4 regions of the Phreatobacter aquaticus genome follow, and region 4 is predicted to be linked to each of the others. Evidence: predicted binding sites of a transcription regulator. Region 4 holds the regulator's gene; each other region holds the start of a gene.
What was found. Region 4 encodes PhoB, which activates phosphate uptake and scavenging genes when phosphate is short. Its sites were predicted from a motif close to TGTCATNNANCTGTCAT; they were not measured.

Region 1 (2,198 bases), 260 kb from region 4:
TCGCCGTGATCTTCTCCTGGATGTCGCCATAAAACTTGGCGCGCGCCTGATCGGATGTGTCGGTTGCGTAGACGAGCCCGGCGAAGCTCGCCAGTCGCCCGAGCCGATCCTCTAGCTTCTCATAGCGGACGACGGCCTCGGCCAGCGAGGCTCCCGCCTTGGTGCCGCGTGCCAGCGCCTCAAGCTGCCCCTTGTAGGCCGTTTCGAAGGCCAGAGCTTCCTGCTCGGCATTGTCGATGTCGTGCTGGACGGCAGGCGCATCTGTTGCTGGATAGAGATGGGTCAGATCCCATTCCGGCAACGAACCCAGGTTGTCATCATCAGCGCCGGTTACAGCCTTCGAGGCCTGGCCGTTGAACGTCCGACGCATGATGGAGCTCCGTCAGCAAATGCTTGGGAAGCCGGTATGATTGGAACTGTCGTCGCGATCAATGCAGCGGATGGGAGAGGGCAAAGGAAGCCTGCCACCCGTTGCGCGAGGGCAACGCCTTCGCGTCAGCCGGCAGCACGGGCACTGCTGATCTCGGCTGCAGCCTCCTTGCGGAACCGGACGAGGGTGTAGACCCCGAGCGGGGCTACCCGCCGCCGCTCAATCACCTGAATGCCGCCATGGTCACGTGACCAGGCTTCCAGGCGGGCGAACGGAAATTCCGGCCGGAGGCCAAATGTATGGGCATGTTTGGAGAACCACCGCTCGATTGCCGCCGCCACGCCGCGCTCGGAATAGAGATGATTGACCAGGATGATCTCGCCGCCAGGCCTCAGCACGCGGGCACATTCGTCGAGAACGCGTTCGGGGCGCTCGACCAGGGTGATGACGAACTGGGCGACAACGCAGTCGAACGTCGCATCGGAAAATTCAAGATCGTGGGCGTCCATGACGCGGACGTCCCGGACGAAAGGATAGCTTCCGCTTGCCATACGCTCGCGAGCCCTGGCGATCATCGGTTCGGAAAGATCGATGCCGGTGATCTCGGTGGTCGCATCGTAGTCGGAGAAGGAAAGCCCCGTCCCGACGCCGACCTCGAGGATACGGCCACCGACCTGGCGAGCTGCCTGCGCCGCCGCGCGCCGCCCCTTCTCGAAGACCGGTCCGCAGACCGCATCATAGATCGGCGCCCAGCGGGCATAGGCTCGCTCCATGGTCTCGCGGTCGAGATCGCCGGCCATGGCAGGCTCCTTGCTAATCGGATGGCGCCGGCCAGGCACCGATCGTGCGACAAAGTGCCGGGCGCTTGCGCCGGCCCAGGCCGGTTATCATTGGCGTGCGACAGATACACGACAGCAACACTTGCTGGCCTCCACCGATCCGGGTGTCACAAAAGCGCAAAGGGAATCTGATGTTGCTCCGCCGCAGAGCCAGGATGACCGATACAGCCATGACGACCGGAACCGGACCGATGTCCGAGAAGCGCTACAGGGCCCTGTTCATTTCCGACGTGCACCTTGGCGCGCGCGGCAGCCAGGCCAATCTCCTGATCGACTTTCTGCGCCATAATGACGCCGACGTGATCTACCTCGTCGGCGACATCATTGATGGCTGGCAATTGCGCCGTGGCTGGTACTGGCCGCAGCACCACAATGATCTCGTGCAAAAGATCCTGCGCAAGGTTCGCAAGGGGACCCAGGTCATCTATCTGCCTGGCAATCACGACGAGTTCCTGCGTGATTATTTCGGGACCCATCTCGGTGGCATCGAGGTGATGGATCAGACGATCCATACAGCCGCCGACGGCAAGCGCTTCCTCGTGATCCACGGTGACAGTTTTGACGTCGTGGTGATGCACGCCCGCTGGCTGGCGCATCTTGGCGACTGGGCCTACGACGCCACGCTCTATCTCAATCGCTGGGTCAATCTGGTCCGCCGCAAACTGGGACTGACCTATTGGTCGCTGTCGGCATGGGCCAAGTTCAAGGTCAAGAAGGCTGTCAATTTCATCGGTGCCTTCGAGGAGGCGCTGTCCACGGAAGCCCGCCGTCAAAAGGTTGACGGGGTGATCTGTGGTCATATCCACCACGCTTCCATTCATGACATGCACGGCGTCGCCTACATGAATTGTGGTGACTGGGTAGAGAGCTGCACAGCGCTCGTGGAAAACTATGATGGCCGGTTCGAAATTCTGCGCTGGACCGCGGTCAAGTCGACGGAAGACGAGGCTGCCGCGCCCGCCACCGTCCCGCTGCCTGACCGGATAACG
Region 2 (2,198 bases), 540 kb from region 4:
GGAAGAAGCTCTTGAACTCGCCATAGAGCTGGGCCGCCAGCGTCTTGTTGGGGGCAAGCACGAGCGCCGGGCGCTGGGTCTCGTTGATGATCTGGGCGGCGGTGAAGGTCTTGCCCGAGCCGGTGACGCCGAGCAGCACCTGGTCGCGCTCGCCGGCCTTGATGCCGGTGACGAGCTCGGCAATGGCGGTGGGCTGGTCGCCGGCCGGGGAATATTCCGACACCAGCTCGAAATGCTTGCCGCCCTCCCACTTGTCGGGGCGGGCCGGCTTGTGCGGCAGCCAGACCTGGCCGTTGACCTCGGGCCGGCCCTCCTGGATCAGCCGCTCCAGCGCCTTGACCGTGGCGGTGACGCCGGACGTGCCGATCTCGCTCTCGATGTCGAGGGCCTGGGCCTGCTCGACATTGATGCCGAGGCGATGGGCCAGCGCCTTGTCGGCGAGCGTCGCTTCCGCCTTGAAGGCGGCCTGCGGGGCTTCAGAGAAGCCGGCGGACGGGCCGGTGCCCGAGCCGAGGCCGGCCGTGCCGCGGTTGATCGCGGGATTCAGCAGATCGGCCAGCGCCGGCCCAAGCGGCTTCAGCTCCGGCTTGGAGGCCTTGGAGCGGGGAGCCTTGGATTTCGGCGCGGGGGATCTGGGTGCTTTCGACATCGGCCGAATATGGCGACCGAATCGTGGGAACGGAAGGGGTACGGCGACAGGTCCGGTCGCCGCACCCTCGATTGTTTGCGGGACGCTATTTCGTGCCGCAGGTGTTGATGCCAAGCAGCGTATAGGCCGGGCAGAACCGCATGAAGGCGGTGGCGATCATCACGGCGCCCACCACCGGCAGGACCCAGATCCACTTGCCGAGCCCGGCCAGCAGGGCGGCGAGAGCGGGCACCAAGGCCACCGCGATGAGAATGATACCGACGACGATGCGGATGATGCGATCAGTGCTGCCGACATTGGCCATGAGAGCCTCCTGTTGATTAATTCAATATATCTGAAGATACGCAAATAAAAAGACATATCGGCCGGTCGTCAATTGATCCAGAGCATGGCGCAGCGTCACGCAATCATCATTCTGGGTGGGTTCAGCAGGAGACAGCGGCAGAATGACCGGCACACGACCCACCTCGGCGCGCAACGGCAAGACGACTCCCCGCGAGACCACCAGCGCTCCGGCATCGCCGGTGCCGCAGGCCGCTTTGGCAGGGCCAGTCGCAGACCCGGTCGAGCCGCTGGAGGGGGTCGGCGCGATCACGGCGGCAGCCGGTGCGGTCGGATCCTCCGAGCCGGCGCGCAAACCGGCGCGCACCCGTTCCGATCTCGCGCAGATGAAGCGCGATCCAGCGGTGATCCGCCGCCTGTTCGAGAGCGGCGAATATCCTTACGCGACCCGCATGCAGACCAAGCCTTACGAGGCGCACATGGTCGAGCTGCAGCGCGAATTGCTCAAGGCGCAGCGCTGGATCGAGGAGAGCGGCGAGCGGATCGTCGTGCTGTTCGAGGGCCGCGATGCCGCGGGCAAGGGCGGCACGATCAAGCGCTACATGGAGCACATGAATCCGCGCACCGCGCGCGTCGTGGCTCTCGCCAAGCCGAATGAACGTGAGCGCACGCAATGGTATTTCCAGCGCTATATCGCCCATCTGCCGGCGGCCGGTGAGCTCGCCCTGTTCGACCGCTCCTGGTACAACCGGGCCGGCGTCGAGCGGGTCATGGGCTTCTGCTCACCCACCGACTATCTCGAGTTCATGCGTCAGTGCCCCGAGTTCGAGCAGATGCTGACACGCTCGGGCATCCGGCTGTTCAAATACTGGTTCTCGGTGTCGCGCGACGAGCAGCGCCAGCGCTTCGAGGCGCGCGAGACCGATCCCCTCAAGCAGTGGAAGCTGTCGCCGATCGACCGGGCCTCGCTCGACAAGTGGGACGCCTATACCGAGGCCAAGGAGGCGATGTTCTTCTACACGGACACCGCCGATGCGCCCTGGACGATCATCAAGTCGGACGACAAGAAGCGGGCGCGGCTCGCCTGCATGCAGCATTTCCTGTCATCGCTGCCCTATCCGAACAAAGACACCAGCGTGGCGGTCCATCCTGATCCGCTGATCGTCGGCTCGACCAGCCATGTCATCGGCCGCGACGGCGGCATTCTCGGCAAGACCGTGCATCCGGAGCTCAGGCGCGGGGTCTGAGGCTATGACGAGTCGGCTGC
Region 3 (2,198 bases), 1.6 Mb from region 4:
CCCCGACCGGGATGCGATCAGCGGCTGACGGTGCGCTCGAACTGGCGCAGCATCACATTGCCGCGGGAGACAGCGGCGTCGAGTGCGGCCTGAGCCGTCTTCTGGCCGTTCAGTGCCGCCTCCATCTCCTCGGCCCAGACATCGCGCATCTGCACCATGTTGCCGAGCCGCAGGCCACGGGAATTTTCCGTCGGCGGCTTGTTGGTGAGCTCCAGGATCGGGGTCTCGAGATAGGGATTGGCGCGATAGAAGCCCGAAGCCTTCACCTGCTCATAGGCTGCCGTCGTGATCGGCAGATAGCCGGAATCGGTGTGCAGCTTGGCCTGCCGCTCGACACTCGACAGGAACGTCAGGAAGCGGGCGACACCGCGGTATTCGGCCGCCGACTTGCCACCCATGACCCAGAGCGAGGCGCCGCCCAGGGTCGAGTTCTGCGGAGCACCGGCCACATCGGGATAATAGGGCATCGGAGCATTGGCCCACTCGAACTTCGCATTGGCGCGGACGTTGCCGTAGAAGCCAGAGGAGGTCAGCATGATCGGGCATTCACCCGAGGTGAAACGGCCTTCGCCCGTGTTGGTGCGGCCGGAATAGCTGAACGTGTTGTCACGCTGCAGTTCGACCAGGTTCTGCAGGTGGCGCACGTGCAGCGGCGAGTTGAACCTGAGCTCGGTATCGAAGCCATCAATGCCATTGGCACGACTGGCCAGCGGCACATTGTGCCAGACCGAGAACTGCTCGAGATTCAGCCAGGTGATCCAGGCCGACGAGAAACCGCACTTGTCGAAGCCAGCGGCGCGCAGGCGCTTGGCGGCCTCGAAGAGGTCGGGCCATGTCTTCGGCGGCTGGTCCGGATTGAGGCCGGCCCGGCGGAACGCGTCCTTGTTGTACCACATCACCGAGGACGACGAATTGAACGGGAACGACAGCATCTCGCCGCGCGAGGTGGAGTAGTAGCCGGCAACGGCAGGCAGATAGGCCTTCGGGTCGAACGGCTCATTGGCCTCGGCCATCAGCTGATAGACCGGCTTGATGGCGCCGCGGGCGGCCATCATGGTCGCGGTGCCGACCTCGAAGACCTGCAGAATGTGGGGCGCGTTGTTGGCGCGGAACGCGGCGATGCCGGCGTTCATCGTGTCGGGATAGGAGCCCTTGTAGGTCGGAACCACGCGGAACTCGCGCTGCGAGGCGTTGAATTCCTCTGCCAGCTTGACGACGACGTCGTTGTTGGCACCGGTCATCGCGTGCCACCACTGGATCTCGGTCTGCGCGGCGGCCGGGACGGCACTCAGGGTCATGGCAGCCACGGCTGCGATGACAATTCGGCGGTCAAACATCGAAAAACCTCCCAATGGACGCCAGAAGCGTCAATGCGGCTGGCGGTTATACCCGCGCCGTTCTTGGGTCCGCCAGATGACGGACGGATGACACTTTAATGAAGGTTGAGTGACAGGGTAAGGGGGCATCCGCCGCCTTGAAGATCCGCGCCCGTAGAACGCTCAGACCCTGTGATAGGGATGTCCCGACAGGATGGTCACCGCGCGATAGATCTGCTCGAGCGCCATCACACGGACCAGCTGGTGGGGCCAGGTCATCGCGCCGAACGAGATGACGAGATCGGCCTTGTCGCGGATCGTGGCATCGAGGCCATCCGGACCACCAATGACGAGGGTGGTCGCGTCTTCCCCGCTGTCTTTCCACTGACCAAGCCTGGCCGCGAAGGCGTCGCTGGCGATCGCCTTGCCGCGCTCGTCCAGCGCAACAATCCGGCCAGCGGCAACCTTCAGGATGCCGGCAGCCTCATCGGCCTTGCGCTGGGCACTGTCGGCTGAGCGGCTTTCGTCGAGAACGACAACATCGACCGAGCGGAAGCCGAGGGACTTGCCGGCCTTGGCCGCCCGATCCTGATAGCGGTCGGCAAGCTCTGTCTCGGGGCCGGACTTCATCCGCCCCACTGCGACCAGAAGCAGGCGCACGGCCGGTCAGCCGGCCAGACGATCGTCCGGACGGGCGGCGGTCCACATCTTCTCGAGATTGTAGAACAGCCGCACTTCGGGGCGGAAGATATGGACGATCACGTCGCCCGCATCGACCAGCACCCAGTCGCAGGCTGGCACGCCTTCAACGCGCACCTGCGAGAGGCCGGCTTCCTTCAGCGCCTGCACGACATAATCGGCCAGGGCGCCGACATGGCGATG
Region 4 (2,198 bases):
CGAGAGCCCGCCGGGAGAAGGTGCGACCTTCACGGTCAGGCTGGAAGCGGTTGCGTCAACCGAATCAGCCGCCTAGCTGTCGCACTTCCTGCAAGACCTTGAAAAACAGGCCAAATCATCGTCATTGATATGTCACCTCGCCGGCATAGAAACGTCGCGGCGCGGGTTTATTGGGGCAGGCTTTCCCCGCCCGTCAGGAGATCTCGATGAACGAGCATATCGTCAGCGCCTTTGAGAACGAATTGAGGGGCTTGTCGCAGCGCGTCGCCGAAATGGGCGGCCTCGTCGAGAAGCAGATCGTCGGCGCGATCGACAGCCTGATCCGGGCCGATGTGCCGCTCGCCGAGGAAGTTCGCCGCGCCGATCCCGCCATCGATGCCATGCAGCGCGAGATCGAAGAGACCGGCATCCTGATCATCGCGCGCCGCCAGCCAATGGCGGTGGATCTGCGCGAGGTCGTCGGTGCCCTGCGCATTGCCGCCGATCTCGAGCGGGTCGGCGATCTCGCCAAGAGCGTCGCCAAACGCGCCATCGCCATCAATGGCCAGGTGTCGCTGCCCAAGGTGACCGGCGGGTTCGACGCCATGGCCCGCCTGGCACTGGAGCGCGTGAAGCGCGTGCTCGATGCCTATGCCCATCGCGATGTGGCCGCCGCCCTTGAGGTCTGGAAGGCCGATGGCGACATCGACGCGCTGTACAATTCGCTGTTCCGCGAACTGCTGACCTACATGCTTGAGGATCCGCGCAATATCGGCTCCTGCACGCACCTCCTGTTCTGCGCCAAGAACCTGGAGCGGATCGGCGACCACGCCACCAATATCGCCGAGACGATCCACTACATCGTCACCGGCACCGCGCTCGCCGAGGAGCGCCCCAAGCTCGACACGACGATCTTCGGCGCGGGCAACTGACGCGCCGGCCGGAGCGACAAGGGAAGAGATGTCATGACGGCACGCATCATGGTGGTGGAAGACGAAGAGGCCATCACCGTCCTCCTGCGCTACAATCTGGAAGCCGAAGGCTACCGGGTGGAGGTGGTCGGGCGCGGTGACGAGGCTGAGGTGCGGCTGCGCGAGGCGGTGCCCGATCTCATGCTGCTCGACTGGATGCTGCCGGGCCTGTCAGGCATCGAACTCTGCCGCCGCCTGCGTCTGCGGGCCGAGACCGAGCGTCTTCCAGTGATCATGCTGACTGCGCGCGGCGAGGAGGGCGAGCGCGTGCGCGGGCTTGCCACCGGCGCCGACGACTACATCGTCAAGCCGTTCTCCGTGCCGGAGCTGCTGGCCCGCGTCAGGGCGCTGCTCCGCCGCGCCAAGCCGGAACATCTGTCCAGCCTGTTGAAATCCGGCGATATCGAACTCGACCGCGAGACGCGCCGGGTGCATCGCGCCGGGCGCGAGATCAATCTCGGGCCGACCGAGTTCCGCCTGCTCGAGTTCCTGATGCAGTCGCCCGGCCGCGTCTATACCCGCGAGCAGCTGCTCGACGGCGTCTGGGGCCGCGACGTCTATATCGACGAGCGGACGGTGGACGTTCACATCGGCCGGTTGCGCAAGGCGATCCGCCGTGGGCGCGAGCCTGATCCGATCCGCACCGTGCGTGGCTCCGGCTATGCGTTCAACGAACGGTTCGCGGGAACGGTTGCGGCCTGAGGCTCACGCCTCCAGGCTCTCCTTCAGCATTTCCAGCTCCAGCCAGCGGTCTTCGGCCGCCTGCAATTCGCCCTGCGCCTTGGTCAGCGCAGCCGAGGCCTTGTCGAAGGCCGGGCGGTCGCGGGTGAACAGGGCGGGATCGGCGAGGATCGCCTGCAGTTTGGCGATGTCGCGGCCAAGCGCTTCCATGCGGCCCGGCAGGCTGTCGAGATCGTGCTTCTCACGGAAGGTGAGCTTGCGCTTGCCGGCATCTGCCGAAGCCGCTGGAGCCGAAGCAGCGGCCGGTGCCGCCGCCTTGGCGGCCGCTTCCACCTTACGGGCCTGAACACCCGCGCCGCGCTGCGCCACCATGTCGGAGTAGCCGCCGGCATATTCGACCCAGTGGCCCTCGCCCTCGCTGACCAGCACGGAGGTGCAGACCCGGTCGAGGAAGTCGCGGTCATGGGAGACCAGGATCACGGTGCCGGGGAAATCGGTCAGCATTTCCTGCAGGAGATCGAGCGTCTCGAGATCGAGATCATTGGTCGGCTCGTCGAGCACCAGAAC

Region 1: the regulator PhoB is predicted to act here: its motif matches at 1,268-1,284, upstream of E8L99_RS22710 (UDP-2,3-diacylglucosamine diphosphatase).
Region 2: the regulator PhoB is predicted to act here: its motif matches at 1,047-1,063, upstream of ppk2 (polyphosphate kinase 2).
Region 3: the regulator PhoB is predicted to act here: its motif matches at 1,414-1,430, upstream of ugpB (sn-glycerol-3-phosphate ABC transporter substrate-binding protein UgpB).

The regions. Positions count from the first base shown of each region.
Region 1 is NZ_CP039865.1:4,767,208-4,769,405, reverse strand. It holds gene E8L99_RS22720 (M3 family oligoendopeptidase) at 1-370, opposite strand, end outside; gene E8L99_RS22715 (class I SAM-dependent methyltransferase) at 496-1,170, opposite strand; gene E8L99_RS22710 (UDP-2,3-diacylglucosamine diphosphatase) at 1,365-2,198, shown strand, end outside.
Region 2 is NZ_CP039865.1:586,930-589,127, forward strand. It holds gene uvrB (excinuclease ABC subunit UvrB) at 1-649, opposite strand, end outside; gene E8L99_RS02625 (YgaP family membrane protein) at 735-953, opposite strand; gene ppk2 (polyphosphate kinase 2) at 1,096-2,178, shown strand.
Region 3 is NZ_CP039865.1:1,649,110-1,651,307, reverse strand. It holds gene ugpB (sn-glycerol-3-phosphate ABC transporter substrate-binding protein UgpB) at 18-1,337, opposite strand; gene rlmH (23S rRNA (pseudouridine(1915)-N(3))-methyltransferase RlmH) at 1,500-1,976, opposite strand; gene rsfS (ribosome silencing factor) at 1,983-2,198, opposite strand, start outside.
Region 4 is NZ_CP039865.1:51,598-53,795, forward strand. It holds gene E8L99_RS00245 (sensor histidine kinase) at 1-76, shown strand, start outside; gene phoU (phosphate signaling complex protein PhoU) at 207-911, shown strand; gene phoB (phosphate regulon transcriptional regulator PhoB) at 945-1,652, shown strand; gene E8L99_RS00260 (ABC-F family ATP-binding cassette domain-containing protein) at 1,656-2,198, opposite strand, start outside.